DNA from 2 places in the Mesorhizobium sp. M2A.F.Ca.ET.043.02.1.1 genome. Region 1 is predicted to be linked to the other one. Evidence: riboswitches for the same ligand, from Rfam matches in the RefSeq annotation. Region 1 holds a riboswitch; the other holds the start of a gene.
What was found. Region 1 has a riboswitch for S-adenosylmethionine ahead of EJ068_RS21515 (O-succinylhomoserine sulfhydrylase). Riboswitches for the same ligand answer to the same signal wherever they lie in the genome.
Positions count from the first base shown of each region.

Region 2: linked by a shared signal. The riboswitch ahead of EJ068_RS10120 (homoserine O-acetyltransferase) and the one ahead of EJ068_RS21515 (O-succinylhomoserine sulfhydrylase) in region 1 are both predicted to bind S-adenosylmethionine.

Region 1 covers NZ_CP034445.1:4,518,469-4,525,040, reverse strand. The annotation lists gene araD1 (AraD1 family protein) at 1-38, shown strand, start outside; gene EJ068_RS21520 (2'-deoxycytidine 5'-triphosphate deaminase) at 81-1,175, opposite strand; SAM riboswitch at 1,292-1,369, shown strand; gene EJ068_RS21515 (O-succinylhomoserine sulfhydrylase) at 1,426-2,616, shown strand; gene EJ068_RS21510 (ceramide glucosyltransferase) at 2,638-3,780, opposite strand; gene apaG (Co2+/Mg2+ efflux protein ApaG) at 4,057-4,449, shown strand; gene EJ068_RS21500 (Hsp33 family molecular chaperone) at 4,654-5,685, opposite strand; gene argF (ornithine carbamoyltransferase) at 5,809-6,572, opposite strand, start outside.
Region 2 covers NZ_CP034445.1:2,123,072-2,129,643, reverse strand. The annotation lists gene EJ068_RS10140 (ABC transporter ATP-binding protein/permease) at 1-45, shown strand, start outside; gene EJ068_RS10135 (DUF1194 domain-containing protein) at 104-904, shown strand; gene EJ068_RS10130 (glycosyltransferase family A protein) at 921-1,850, opposite strand; gene metW (methionine biosynthesis protein MetW) at 2,108-2,722, opposite strand; gene EJ068_RS10120 (homoserine O-acetyltransferase) at 2,719-3,888, opposite strand; SAM riboswitch at 3,985-4,062, opposite strand; gene hisC (histidinol-phosphate transaminase) at 4,209-5,312, shown strand; gene EJ068_RS10110 (prephenate/arogenate dehydrogenase family protein) at 5,319-6,254, shown strand; gene EJ068_RS10105 (sugar kinase) at 6,362-6,572, opposite strand, start outside.

The sequences.
Region 1 (6,572 bases):
TCGAAAAGCCGGTGAAGGTGGCGGTGAAGGCGCTGTGATTGGGTAATCTCCCCTTGTGGGGGAGATTGGCAATTTCGACCTCAGCGCGCGGCCCTGAAATGCTTGGAAAGCTTCAGGCCCTGCGCCTGATAGTTCGAGCCGAGATCGGTGCCGTAGAGCGCCTGCGGGCGCTTCAGCATGTGCTCGTAGACGAGGCGGCCGACGATCTGGCCGTGGTCGAGGATGAAAGGTACTTCGTGGCTGCGCACTTCGAGCACGGCGCGGCTGCCGCTGCCGCCGGCGGCGGAGTGGCCGAAGCCCGGATCGAAGAAGCCTGCATAGTGGACGCGGAACTCGCCGACCAGCGGGTCGAAGGGCGTCATCTCGGCGGCGTAGAGCGGCGGCACGTGCACCGCCTCGCGGCTGACCAGGATATAGAATTCGTCAGGGTCGAGCACGATCTCGCCGGCGCCGCTCTTATAGATCGGCTCCCAGAAATCGACGACATCCTGCGCGGCGCGCTTGTCGACATCAACCAGGCCGGTGTGGTGCTTGCCGCGATAACCGACAAGCCCATCCTTGTCGCCGTCGAGGTCGATGGAGAGCGCGATGCCGCCGCCGGAAATATTGGGCGGCTCGGTGGCGACCAGCATCTCGGCACGGTGAAGGTCGCGCAGCTGGCTTTCCGAAAGCACGGCATTGCCGATGCGGAAACGGATCTGCGACAGCCGCGAGCCGGCGCGCACGACGATCGGGAAGGTGCGCGGGCTGACTTCGAGATAGAGCGGCCCGTGATAGCCGGCGGCGATCTTGTCGAACTCATGGCCGCGATCGGTCATGACCCGCGTGAAGATGTCGAGGCGGCCGGTCGAGCTCTTCGGATTGGCCGAGGCCGAAACCTCGGCCGGCAATGCCAGACTTTCCAGCAAAGGCACGATATAGACGCAGCCGGTTTCCAGCACCGCGCCGCCGGTGAGGTCTATCTCGTGAAGCTTCAGCCGTTCGAGCTTGTCGGCGACCAGATGATCGGGCCCCGGCAGGAAGGAGGCGCGTACGCGATAGGCCTTGTCGCCGAGCCTGAGATCGAGGCTGGCCGGCTGGATCTGGTTGGTGTCCAGCGCGCGCGGCGACTTGAGCGCGTTCGCCTCAAACAGCGCCGCGATGTCCTGATCCGGAAGAATGCCTGTCTGCCGCAAAGGCTGGCTCCGTTCACAAGGCCGGGCGAGGACCTAAGCAGGCTCTTGCCGTCCGGCTGGTACAAACCTCTTAATGAAGCCGGCAATTGACGCAAGCGCGGCGCTCATTTAAAGGGTCGTTATCCCGTGGTGATTTGGCCGGTCGGCTTGCAGCCACGTTAAACAAGTCGCTAAAGGACCGTCGAGCCGCAAGGCTATATGGACCGGTTGCGACTTCGCGGCCGGTTTTTTTATGTCTGGAAGCAGGGCTATGAGCACCAAGAAGCGCAATTGGAAACCTCAAACGGCACTCGTGCATGGCGGAACGCTGCGTTCCCAGTACGGCGAGACCGCAGAGGCGATGTATCTCACGCAGGGCTATGTCTATGAGACGGCGCAGGCGGCGGAAGCCCGCTTCAAGGGCGAGGAACCGGGCTTCATCTATTCGCGCTACGCCAACCCGACCGTCGACATGTTCGAAAAGCGCATGTGCGCTCTGGAAGGCGCCGAGGATGCCCGCGCCACCGCCTCCGGCATGGCCGCCGTTTCCGCCGCCCTGCTCTGCAGCGTGAAGGCAGGAGACCACATCGTTGCGGCGCGCGCGTTGTTCGGCTCCTGTCGCTGGGTGGTGGAGACGCTGGCGCCGCGCTACGGCATCCAGGCGACGCTGATCGACGGCACCGACATCGCCAACTGGGAAAAGGCGGTTCGCCCGAACACCAAGCTGTTCTTCCTGGAAAGCCCGACCAATCCGACGCTGGAAGTGGTCGACATCGCCGCGGTCGCCAAGCTCGCCAATTCGATCGGCGCGCGCGTTATCGTCGACAACGTCTTTGCCACGCCGCTGCAGCAGAAGCCGCTGCAGCTCGGCGCTCACATCGTCGTCTATTCGGCGACCAAGCATATTGACGGCCAGGGCCGCTGCCTCGGCGGCGTCATCCTGTCGGACAAGAAATGGATCGACGAAAACCTGCACGACTATTTCCGCCACACCGGCCCCAGCCTGTCGCCCTTCAACGCGTGGACGCTGCTCAAGGGGCTGGAGACGCTCCCGCTGCGCGTGCGCCAGCAGACCGAGAGCGCCGGCAGGATCGCCGATTTCCTGGCCGGCCGGTTGGAGATCGCGCGCGTCATCTATCCCGGCCGCGCCGATCATCCGCAGGCCGATATCGTCAAGAAGCAGATGTCGGGCGGTTCGACATTGATCTGCCTTGACGTCAAGGGCGGCAAGCAGGCGGCCTTCGCCTTCCAGAACGCGCTCGACATCGTGCTGATCTCCAACAATCTCGGCGACGCCAAGAGCCTGATCACCCATCCGGCGACGACGACGCACAAGAACCTGAGCGACGAGGCACGTGCCGAGCTCGGCATCGGCCCCGGCACGCTCAGGCTCTCGGTCGGCCTGGAGGACACCGACGATCTGCTGGAGGACATCGAGCAGGCGCTGAAGGCGGCAAAATAAGCCGGAAAACATCGTGGGAGATCAGGCGATCTCCTCAAGTTCTGTCAGCGCGCGGGTGCGGATGGTCATCTCATTGCCGCGCCATTCGACGGCGCCGCCGAACCAGGCGCGCGCCCAGATGGCCGGCAGCATGGCGTCACGCGCGATCATCGCGGTGACGCTGCGCGGCGACAGGTACCAGCCCTTGGCCAAGGCCAGCAGGCATTCCGGCAGGTAGGCGATCGCCAGCACCCACAAAGCCGTGGTGCACAGGCTGACGCCGGCGCTTGCCGCGGCAACCAGCGCCAGCAGGAGCGGCGCCGCCGCGCCGGTCAGGATCTCTGGCGTGAAGAACAGCGGGAACGTGACCCGGCGCAGCCGCGCCCAGCGCGTCTGTCGCGACCAGATCTCGGCGAAGCTGCGCTGTCCGAGCGGCTGCTCGAAAGGCGAGGCGACGAGATTGACGCGCAGGCCCAGGCCATTGACCAGCTTGGTGGCGGCCGCGTCCTCGGCGATCTCGGCGGCCAAGGCCTGGATGCCGCCATTGGCGTCCAGCATCGGCTTGTTCCACAGCATGCTCTTGCCCTGGGCGAAGCCGAGGCCGAGCGCCTCGCCGGCATATTGCCAGCGCGCCTGCAGCGTGTTGAGGAAGGCGCATTCGACTTCGGCCCAAAAGCCGTCCGGCCGCGAACCGATCGGCGTCGAGCAGACGAGGCCGGTATCCGGCCGCCATGCCGCCATCAGGTGCTGAACATAGTCCCTCGGCATCAGCACGTTGGAATCGGCGAGGACGACCCAATCGTGCCGCGCCGCCTGCCAGCCCTTGACGCAGTTGTTGAGCTTGGGATTGGCGCTGATATGGTCGTCGCCGATCAACAACCGCGCCGGAACCTTCGGGTGGCGCGCTATCGCCGCATCGATGAGCCTCACCACCGGGTCCTCGGCATGCGCGACGCAGAAGATCAGCTCATAGCGCGGCCAGTCGAGCGAGAAGGCGCGCTGAAGGGTCTCCTGCGTGAACGGCTCGACGCCGCGCGAAGGAACGATGATCGAGACCGGCTGCGCGCCGACGGGCGGCGCAATGACATGTCTTCGTTTCAGCCGCGACGCGGCGAGCAGGATGCTGGCGAGGTTCGAGAAAAGAAGGGCTGACGAAGCCAGGCCGGCTGCGATAGTCAGTTCCATCGAGATCTGGTCACTCTATCTCTTTGTTTTCACGCAATTCCGGACGGAAAACCGCTCACACTTTTCCTGGAATTGCTCTTGGCCGCATGCGACCATTTCATCAGTCACAGAGCGCCCGAGTCGCCCGGCACGGTTTGTGCACACCAACATTGTCATGTGTCACTTAAATGACATTGTTTTTCGGCACGTGCGCTACAAGGCTGGCAGGATGGTCGGCGCGGCGCGTTTAACAGCGAAGCGCGACAAAATGTTCCGCGGCGGCAACCGGAGTGGCCCATGTATCGCGCAGTGACGCGCAACATCGAAGTGCTGGTCAGACCCTTCTATCTGGAGGATAGATCCGATCCGTCGGAGAACCGCTATGTCTGGGGCTATCAGGTGACGATCGACAACCGCTCCGACGATTTCGTGCAGCTTTTGTCGCGCTACTGGCACATAACCGATGGCCAGGGCCGTGTCGAGGAGGTGCGCGGCGCCGGGGTCGTCGGCGACCAGCCGGAGCTCAATCCCGGCGACAGCTATCAATACACGTCAGGCTGCCCGCTCTCGACACCGTCGGGCATCATGGTCGGCCACTACACGATGCGCAACGGCCGCGGCGAGACGTTCGACATCGCCATTCCGGCTTTCTCACTCGACATGCCAGGTACAAGGCGGACGGTGAATTAGCCGTCGGCGATTGGCGTCTTTCTCCCCGTTCTACGGGGAGAAATGCCCGGCAGGGCAATGAGGGGCGGCGCCGGCTTCCGAGAATTTTCGTCGAGGCTCACGAGGCGGCGCCCACGGCGGACGCTATGATCGCCAACGTTGGCGCTGCCCCTCATCCGCCCTTCGGGCACCTTCTCCCCGTGGAACGGGGAGAAGGAACGGGCGTCACTCCGCCGCAAATTCTGCCGGGTCGAAGTCGTATTGCGTCGAGCAGAACTCGCAGGCGACATGGATGCCGCCCTCCTCGGTCGAGTCCTTGATCTCCTCAGCCGAAAAGCCTTGGAGGATGCCGTGGATCTTCTCGCGCGAGCAGGAGCACTGGTCGTCGACGGGCACGCTGCGGAAGACGCGCACGCCGTGCTCGTGGAACAGCCGGTAGAGCAGCCGCTCGGCGCCAACGGTCGGGTCGATCAGCTCGGTCGGCTCGATGGTGCCGAGCAGCGCCAGCAATTCCTGCCAGGAATTGTCGGCCGGGTGGTCCGTCAGCTCGCGGTCGTCGCCGTCGCCGCCCGAAATATCGGGAATGCGCATGCGCTCCGGCGCCTGAGGCAGGAACTGCGCCAGGATGCCGCCGGCCCGCCACTGCTCGCGCGCGCCGGCCGGGCCGGGCGTGACCAGCTTGGCGACCGACATCTTGATATCGGTCGGGATCTGCTCCGACTGGCGGAAATAGGTGCGCGCGGCATCCTCCAGTGAGGTGCCGTCGAGCTGGACGATGCCCTGATAGCGCTGCGTGTGTGTGCCCTGGTCGATGGTCAAGGCCAGCACGCCGTTGCCGAGCAGCGTCTGCTGCGAGGTCTCGCCGGCGTCGGTCAGCGCCTGCAGCCGGTCGGCGTCGAAGCGCGCATAGGCGCGCAGCGCATTCGGCGTGGTGAAATCGGCCACCAGCATGTCGACCGGCCCGTCGGTGCGCGTCTGCAGGATGAACTTGCCCTCGAATTTAAGCGAGGTGCCGAGCAGCACGGTGAGCACGCAGGCTTCCGCCAGCAGGCGGGCGACGGGCTCGGGATAATTGTGGCGGCTCAGAATAGCGTCGAGCATCGGCCCGAGCTGCACTGTGCGGCCGCGCACATCGAGCGGCGCGACCTCGTAAGGCACGACGTGGTCGTCGCCGGCGAAGCCGAATTCACCGAGTTGGGGTTTATGCTCAGCCAAGGTCTGGGTTTCCAACATGACAAAACTCCGGGGCGCAGCCATGCAACCCGATGAGCCGCATGCGTCGAAGCGCGTTCAATTTACGTGATGGCCCGCAAATAGGCATCACATACCCCCAGATCAAGTTGACCCCGGTCAGATCGGAAGCGGTCAGGTCCGCCCCTCTCAAGCGCCCAGGCACCAGGCCAGGACCGCCTTCTGGGCGTGCAGCCGGTTCTCGGCCTCATCGAAGACCACCGAATGCGGCCCGTCGATCACCTCGTCGGTGACCTCTTCGCCGCGATGCGCCGGCAGGCAGTGCATGAACAACGCATCGGGCTTGGCCTTGGCCATAAGCGCCGCGTTGACCTGATAGGGCAGGAAGACGTTGTGGCCGCGAGCACGGTGCTCCTGGCCCATCGAGACCCAGCTGTCGGTGACGACGCAATCGGCCTGGTCGACGGCTTCCTCGGCGGATTTGGCAAACCGGACCTTGCCGCCATGGGCTTTCGACCAATCGACATATTTCTCGAAAGGCTCGCTGCCTTCCGGCACCGCGACATTCAAGTTGAAACGGAACCGGGCCGAGGCTTCGAGCAGCGAGTGCAGCACATTGTTGCCGTCGCCGGTCCAGGCAAAGGTCTTGCCGGCCACCGGGCCGCGATGCTCCTCGAAGGTCATGATGTCGGCCATGAGCTGGCAGGGATGTGTATCGTCGGTCAGCCCGTTGATGACCGGAACCGTGGCGTTCTCGGTCAGCTCGATCAGCCGGTCGTGAGAGGTGGTGCGGATCATGATGGCGTCGACATAGCGCGACAGCACTTTCGCCGTGTCGGCGATGGTCTCAGAGCGTCCGAGCTGCATCTCGGTGCCGGTCAGCATGATCGTCTCGCCGCCGAGCTGGCGCATGCCGACATCGAAGGACACGCGCGTGCGCGTCGACGGCTTGT
Region 2 (6,572 bases), 2.4 Mb from region 1:
GGAGCGATCGAGCCGCCGCCCCAGGCGGCGCGCCGCAAGAAATAGCTTTATTTTGCCGCGATCGCCGGGAAGAATCGCCGGCGTCGACAGAACGCCTGCAGCCATGCTCGAGATGCTCAGCCTGCTTGCCTGTTTCGCCTGCGCCGAGGCGGCTTCGTTGCCCGTGCCTGACGTCGGCACGCCGGTCGATGTGGAGCTCGTGCTCGCCGTCGACATCTCGCAATCGATGGATGAGGACGAGTTCGCGCTGCAGCGCGCCGGTTATGTCGAGGCGCTGCGCCATCGCGATTTCATCAACACGGTGCGTTCGGGGACGAACGGGCGCATCGCGCTTGCCTATTTCGAATGGGCAGGGGTGGTGCGCGACGACGGCGTCATCGCCTGGCAGGTCATTGACGGCGAGGACAGCGCCAACGCCTTCGCCGACAAGATCGCCTCCCGGCCGTTCCGGAGCTTTCGCGGCACCTCGATCTCGGGCGCGCTGGGCTTCGGCACCGGGCTCCTTGAGAAAAGCGCCTTTTCGGCACCCCGCCGGGTCATCGACATATCGGGCGACGGCCCCAACAATACCGGACGGCCTGTCGCCGCGATCCGCGATGCCGCCGTTGCCGAGGGTATCGTCATCAACGGCCTGCCCATACTCATCAGGCCGTCGCCGAGCGTCAGCCGCCTCGACCGATACTATGCCGATTGCGTGACCGGAGGAGACGGTTCCTTCGTGCTGCCGATCTATGCGGCGTCCGAATTCTCGACCGCCATCCGCCGCAAGCTGATCCAGGAGGTGAGCGGCGTCACCGACGCCAGATCCATTCGCGTCCAGGATGCGGCGCCCGTCGATTGCCTACTGGGCGAGCGCCTGCGGCAGCGGTTCTCCGATCCCTATTTTCCGGAACTCGACCGATAGCGGTCTTGCGGCCACATCAGACCGCCCGGGCGCCATATTTGGCGCGGAACTCGTCATAGCAGTCGCGGCGCCAGCGCCGGCCGACGACATAGCCGCGCAGGAGCTTCGGCAGCGAATAGCCGAGCGCCTTGGACGAACGATTGGCGAGGTAGCCGGAAAAGGCCTGCTGCAGCCGGCCCTTCAATGTGTCGGCGATGATCTGGCGAGCGATCATAAAGGGCGGGACATCGGGATAGCGGTCGGCGATATAGGGATGCTTGTCGATCAGGTTGGCATAGGCCGCGACATAGCCGTCGCGCCGGCGGGAGATCGAGTTCTCCGAATTGTACTTCTTCCAGTCGATGTCTTCGGACAGCTGGGCGCCGCCGCGGCGGGCAAAGCGCAGCAGAAGGTCGAGATCCTGCATGCGCGTGATATCGCTGTCATAGCCGCCGATCGCCAGCAGCGATTCGTGCCTGGCGGTGATTGCCGAGCCGGCGATGAAAATAGTCTGCGAGACCAGGGCGCGCTGCAGCGCGCTTTTATCAAGAAAGGCTTCGCGGTTGATGCATTTGGTGCTGCGGCTGCCCTTCAGCGACAGGAACGAGCTGATCAGGACTTCGAGCGAGGGACTCTGGTCAAAGCGCGCCAGCGTCCGCTCTAGCCGGTCCGGCAGATAGACGTCGTCCGAATCGAGGAAGGTCACCACGGGCGCCCGCGCGCGCTCGATGCCCGCGTTGCGGGCGGCATTGGCGCCGCGCCATTTGGCGCCGACATAGATCAGCCTCGGGTCGCGGATCTCGGCCAGCGCGGCGGCCGTCCCGTCGGTCGAACCGTCGTCGACCACGATGTGCTCGAAGCGGGTAAGTGTCTGCGCCAGAACGCTTTTCACCGCACGTACGACCTGACTGCGCCGGTTGTGGGTCGGCGTGATCACTGAGATCAGCGGAACGTCCTGGTTCGACATCGGGCTGCGACCGGTCGGATCTGGCGCGTGTCGGATGGGTTTGATGGCTATGTTCTTATCCCACCTGTGATTTGCGGTCGAAGCTACAAAAAAGCCACCTGTGTGTCACGCCGAGTCGGCCGAGAAATGCGAAACAGGGGCTTTTCCGCAACGTTGCGGTTTGATGGCAACACAATCGGCCTTCCAATCCGCGGAGGCCGTCCGCCGGCAAGAGCCGGCGGTGAGAATCATGCGCTCATCGAACTGATCGCGCGGCGTCAGCGCCTGAGCAGAAACACCGCTTGCTGGCCGAAGAAGTTCCAGAACCACCACGGCATCGACAGGCCGATCTTCTGGCCGTTGGCGTCGAGCGCGGTCGCCTTCTCGACGGTCGCGCCGAGCTCTTCGCACAGGTTGACGAAGTCGCGGATGGTGCAAAAGTGGATATTGGGCGTGTCGTACCAGGAATAGGGCAGATCCTTGGTGACCGGCATCCTGCCTTTGATCAGCAGCGAGAAGCGCACGCGCCAATGGCCGAAATTGGGGAAGGAGACGATGGCGCGGTTGCCGATCCGAAGCAGCTCGTCAAGCACGACCTTCGGGTTGCGCGTCGCCTGCAGCGTCTGCGACAGCACGACGAAGTCGAAGCCCTTGTCGGCATAGAATTTCAGATCCGTGTCGGCGTCGCCCTGGATGACCGAGAGCCCGCGCGCCACGCATTCGTTGACGCCACGCTGCGACAGTTCCAGCCCGCGGCCATCGACCTGCTTGGTCTCCTGCAACAATTCCAGAAGGACGCCGTCGCCCGAGCCGACGTCGAGGACGCGCGACTTGGCCGGAATGAGATCGGTGACGACTTCGAGGTCGACACGCTGGGCGCGGTTGACGCTCATAGGCTGAGCCCCCTTGCGCGTGCTGCCGAACCGATGAAGCCGTTGATGGCCGCGAACAGCTCCGGCTCGTCGAGCAGGAAGGCATCGTGGCCGCGATCCGTCTCGATCTCGACGAAGGAGACGGAAGCGCCCGCCGCGTTCAAGGCATGCACGATCGAGCGGCTCTCCTCGGTCGGGAACAGCCAGTCGCTGGTGAAGGAAACCAGGCAGAAGCGCGTCCTGGTGCCGGCGAAGGCATCGGCGAGGCGCCCGCCGTGATCGGCGGCAAGGTCGAAATAGTCCATCGCGCGGGTCAGATAGAGATAGGAATTGGCGTCGAAGCGGTCGACGAAGGTCATGCCCTGGTGGCGCAGATAGCTTTCGATCTGGAAATCGGCGTCGAAGCCGAAGGTGAGCGCCTCGCGGTCCTGCAGGTTGCGGCCGAACTTGCGGTGGAGCGCGGCTTCCGAAAGATAGGTGATGTGGGCGGCCATGCGCGCGACGGCAAGCCCCTTTTCCGGGCGCTTGCCGAACTCGAGATATTTGCCGCCATGCCAGTCCGGATCGGCCATGACCGCCTGCCGGCCGACCTCGTGGAAGGCGATGTTCTGCGAGGAATGGCGGGCGCCGGTGGCGATCGGCAGCGCCGAGAAGACCCGCTCCGGATAGCTCGCCGCCCATTCCAGCACCTGCATGCCGCCCATCGAGCCGCCGAGCACGCAAAACAGCTTTTCGATGCCGAAATGATCGACCAGCATCGCCTGCGCGCGCACCATGTCGCGTATGGTGATGATCGGCAGGTCGAGGCCGTAAGGCTTGCCGGTCGCCGGATTGGTCGAGGCCGGGCCGGTCGAGCCGAGGCAGCCGCCGATCACGTTTGCGCAGATGACGAAGAAGCGGTTGGTGTCGATGATCCTGCCGGGACCGATCAGCACTTCCCACCAGCCCGGCTTGCCGGTCACCGGATTGGTGTTGGCGACGTGCTGGTCGCCAGTCAGGGCATGGCAGACGAGAATGGCGTTGGAGCGCGCGTCGTTCAAGCTGCCGTAGGTCTGGTAGGCGATCTGGAAAGGCGAGAGCAGCGTGCCGGCGTCGAGCTTCAGCGGCTTGTCGGGGCCGAACTGCAGCACCGGGCTCGACGGATGGTCGGCCTCGTCGTTGGTTCTTGCAGCGCGCTGAGCGGCCATGCCCGTCCTCGATCCTGTCCCGCATCGGTCTCGACACCACGCGGTGTCCGGCCGGCGGCGGACAACAAAAAACCGGCTTGCCGTCGCAAAGCCGGTTACAGGTTGCAAACGGCCCTTTAGCGAGTTGTTTAACGTGGCTGCAAGCCGACCGGCCAAATCACCACGGAAGTCTGGCTGACCTTCTAGGACCGGAGCCGCTGTTCGTCAACGGGGGTAGCCTCCATGCCGACAGGGGCTGCCGCAAGCGCCAGCACTCGACATTGCAGCCCGTGGCCTGTATTTCCGCTGCGGCCTTGAGGCCTTCTCGACGGATTTGTGACATGAAGCAGGATCAGCCCCGTCCGACGCCCCGCGCGGGCATCATGGACATCGAGGCCTATGTGCCGGGAAAAAGCACCGCGCCGGCCGGCGTGACGAAAGTCTACAAGCTGTCGTCGAACGAAAATCCCCTGGGGCCTTCGCCGAAGGCGATCGAGGCCGCGCGCGAGGTGGCGGCGAAGCTCGACGTCTATCCCGACGGCACGGCGCGGCGGCTGCGCGAGGCGATCGGCGAGGTGCATGGGCTGAACCCTGCGAACATCATCTGCTCCAACGGCTCGGACGAGATCCTGGGGCTTCTGGCGCAGACCTATCTCGCGCCGGGCGACGAGGCCGTGTTCACCGAACACGCCTTCATGGTCTACAAGATCTACATCCAGGCGACGGGCGCCAAGCCGGTGGCGGTGAAGGAAACCGACGAGCGCGCCGATGTCGACGCGATCCTCGCCGCGGTTACGCCCAAGACGCGTATCGTGTTCCTTGCCAATCCGAACAATCCGACCGGCACCTACCTGCCGTTCAGCGAGGTGCGGCGGCTGCATGCCGGCCTGCCGAAGAACGTGCTTCTGGTGCTTGATGCGGCTTACGCCGAATATGTGCGGCGCAACGACTACGAAGCCGGCATCGAGCTTGCCGGCAGCGCCGAGAACGTGGTGATGACACGCACCTTCTCCAAGTTCGGCCTTGGCGGCGCGCGCGTGGGCTGGATGTACGGGCCGGCGCATATCGTCGATGCCATCAACCGTATTCGCGGCCCCTTCAACGTCAATGCCACCGCGATAGAGGCCGGCATCGCCTCGATTCGCGACCGCGCCCATATCGAGCGCAGCGTGACGCATAACGAGAAATGGCTGACATGGCTCAGCGCGGAGCTGACCGGGCTCGGCCTGCGCGTCACGCCCAGCGTCGGCAATTTCGTGCTGATCCATTTTCCCGACGACAAGAAGCATTCGGCTGCGGCCGCGGACGATTACCTGAGCGCGCGCGGCTATATCCTGCGCCGCGTCACCGGCTACGGCTTCCCCAACGCGCTGCGCATGAGCGTCGGCACCGAGGAAGCCAACCGCGGCGTGATCGATGCGCTCAAGACCTTCCTGAAAAGCTAGAACGCCATGGCATCACCGATGTTCGAGAAAATAGCGCTGGTCGGCATCGGCCTGATCGGCTCGTCGCTCGCCCGCGTCATCCGCCGTGAAGGCCTGGCGCGTCATATCGCCATCGCGACGCGCAGCGCATCGACGCTGAAGCGCGCCGAGGAGTTGGGCCTTGGCGATTCCTACACGACGGAGGCAAAAGAAGCGGTGCGCGATGCCGATCTCATCATCGTCTCGGTCCCGGTCGGCTCGTCCGGCGAGGTCGCGGCCGAGATCGCGCCGGCGCTGAAGAAGGGCGCCATCCTCACCGATGTCGGCTCGACCAAGGCTTCCGTCATCGCGCAGATCGAGCCGCACGTGCCGGAAGGCGTGCACTTCATTCCCGGACATCCGCTGGCCGGCACGGAAAAGTCCGGACCCGATGCGGGCTTTGCCGATCTCTTCGAGAACCGCTGGTGCATCTTCACGCCGCTGCCGGGCACCGATCCCGCCGCGCTCGAGACGCTCTCGGAATTCTGGCGGCGCTGCGGCTCCAACATCGATACGATGGACCCGCAGCATCACGACATGACCTTGGCGATCGTGTCGCACCTGCCGCATATCATCGCCTACAACATCGTCGGCACGGCGGACGATCTGGAAGCGGTGACCAAGAGCGAGGTCATCAAATATTCCGCCTCCGGTTTCCGCGATTTCACCCGCCTTGCTGCCTCCGATCCGACGATGTGGCGGGACGTGTGCCTGCACAACAAGGACGCGATCCTGGAGATGCTGGCGCGTTTCTCGGAAGATCTGGCCTCGCTGCAGCGGGCGATCCGCTGGGGCGACGGCGAGAAGCTGTTCGATCTCTTCACCCGCACGCGCGCCATCCGCCGCTCGATCATCGAGGCCGGCCAGGATATCGATGTGCCGGATTTTGGCCGGCAGGCGGTCGAGCATCCCAAAGGGAACTGATATTCAGGTGAGGCCGGCCTGCGAATGCCGGCTTCCTGCGCTTCCGGTGCAGTACGCTCCGCTCCGGTTCTCGGAAGCCACCATTCTCGACTCGGCCTGACCTGATCTCAGCTCCCTTTGCCTCCTCGGACTGGCGGCCAGTGCGCCGCAATCATGGCGAGCGTCTCGGCTCTGTCCGGCGCGCCCAGCCTGCCGCCGAAGCGCAGGCATTTGAGCGCGGCTGCGGCGCTGGCGAAGCGCAGGGCCTTTTCCATTGGCATGGCCTCGGCGAGGCCGACGGCAAAGGCGCCGTGGAAAACGTCGCCGGCGGCGAGCGTA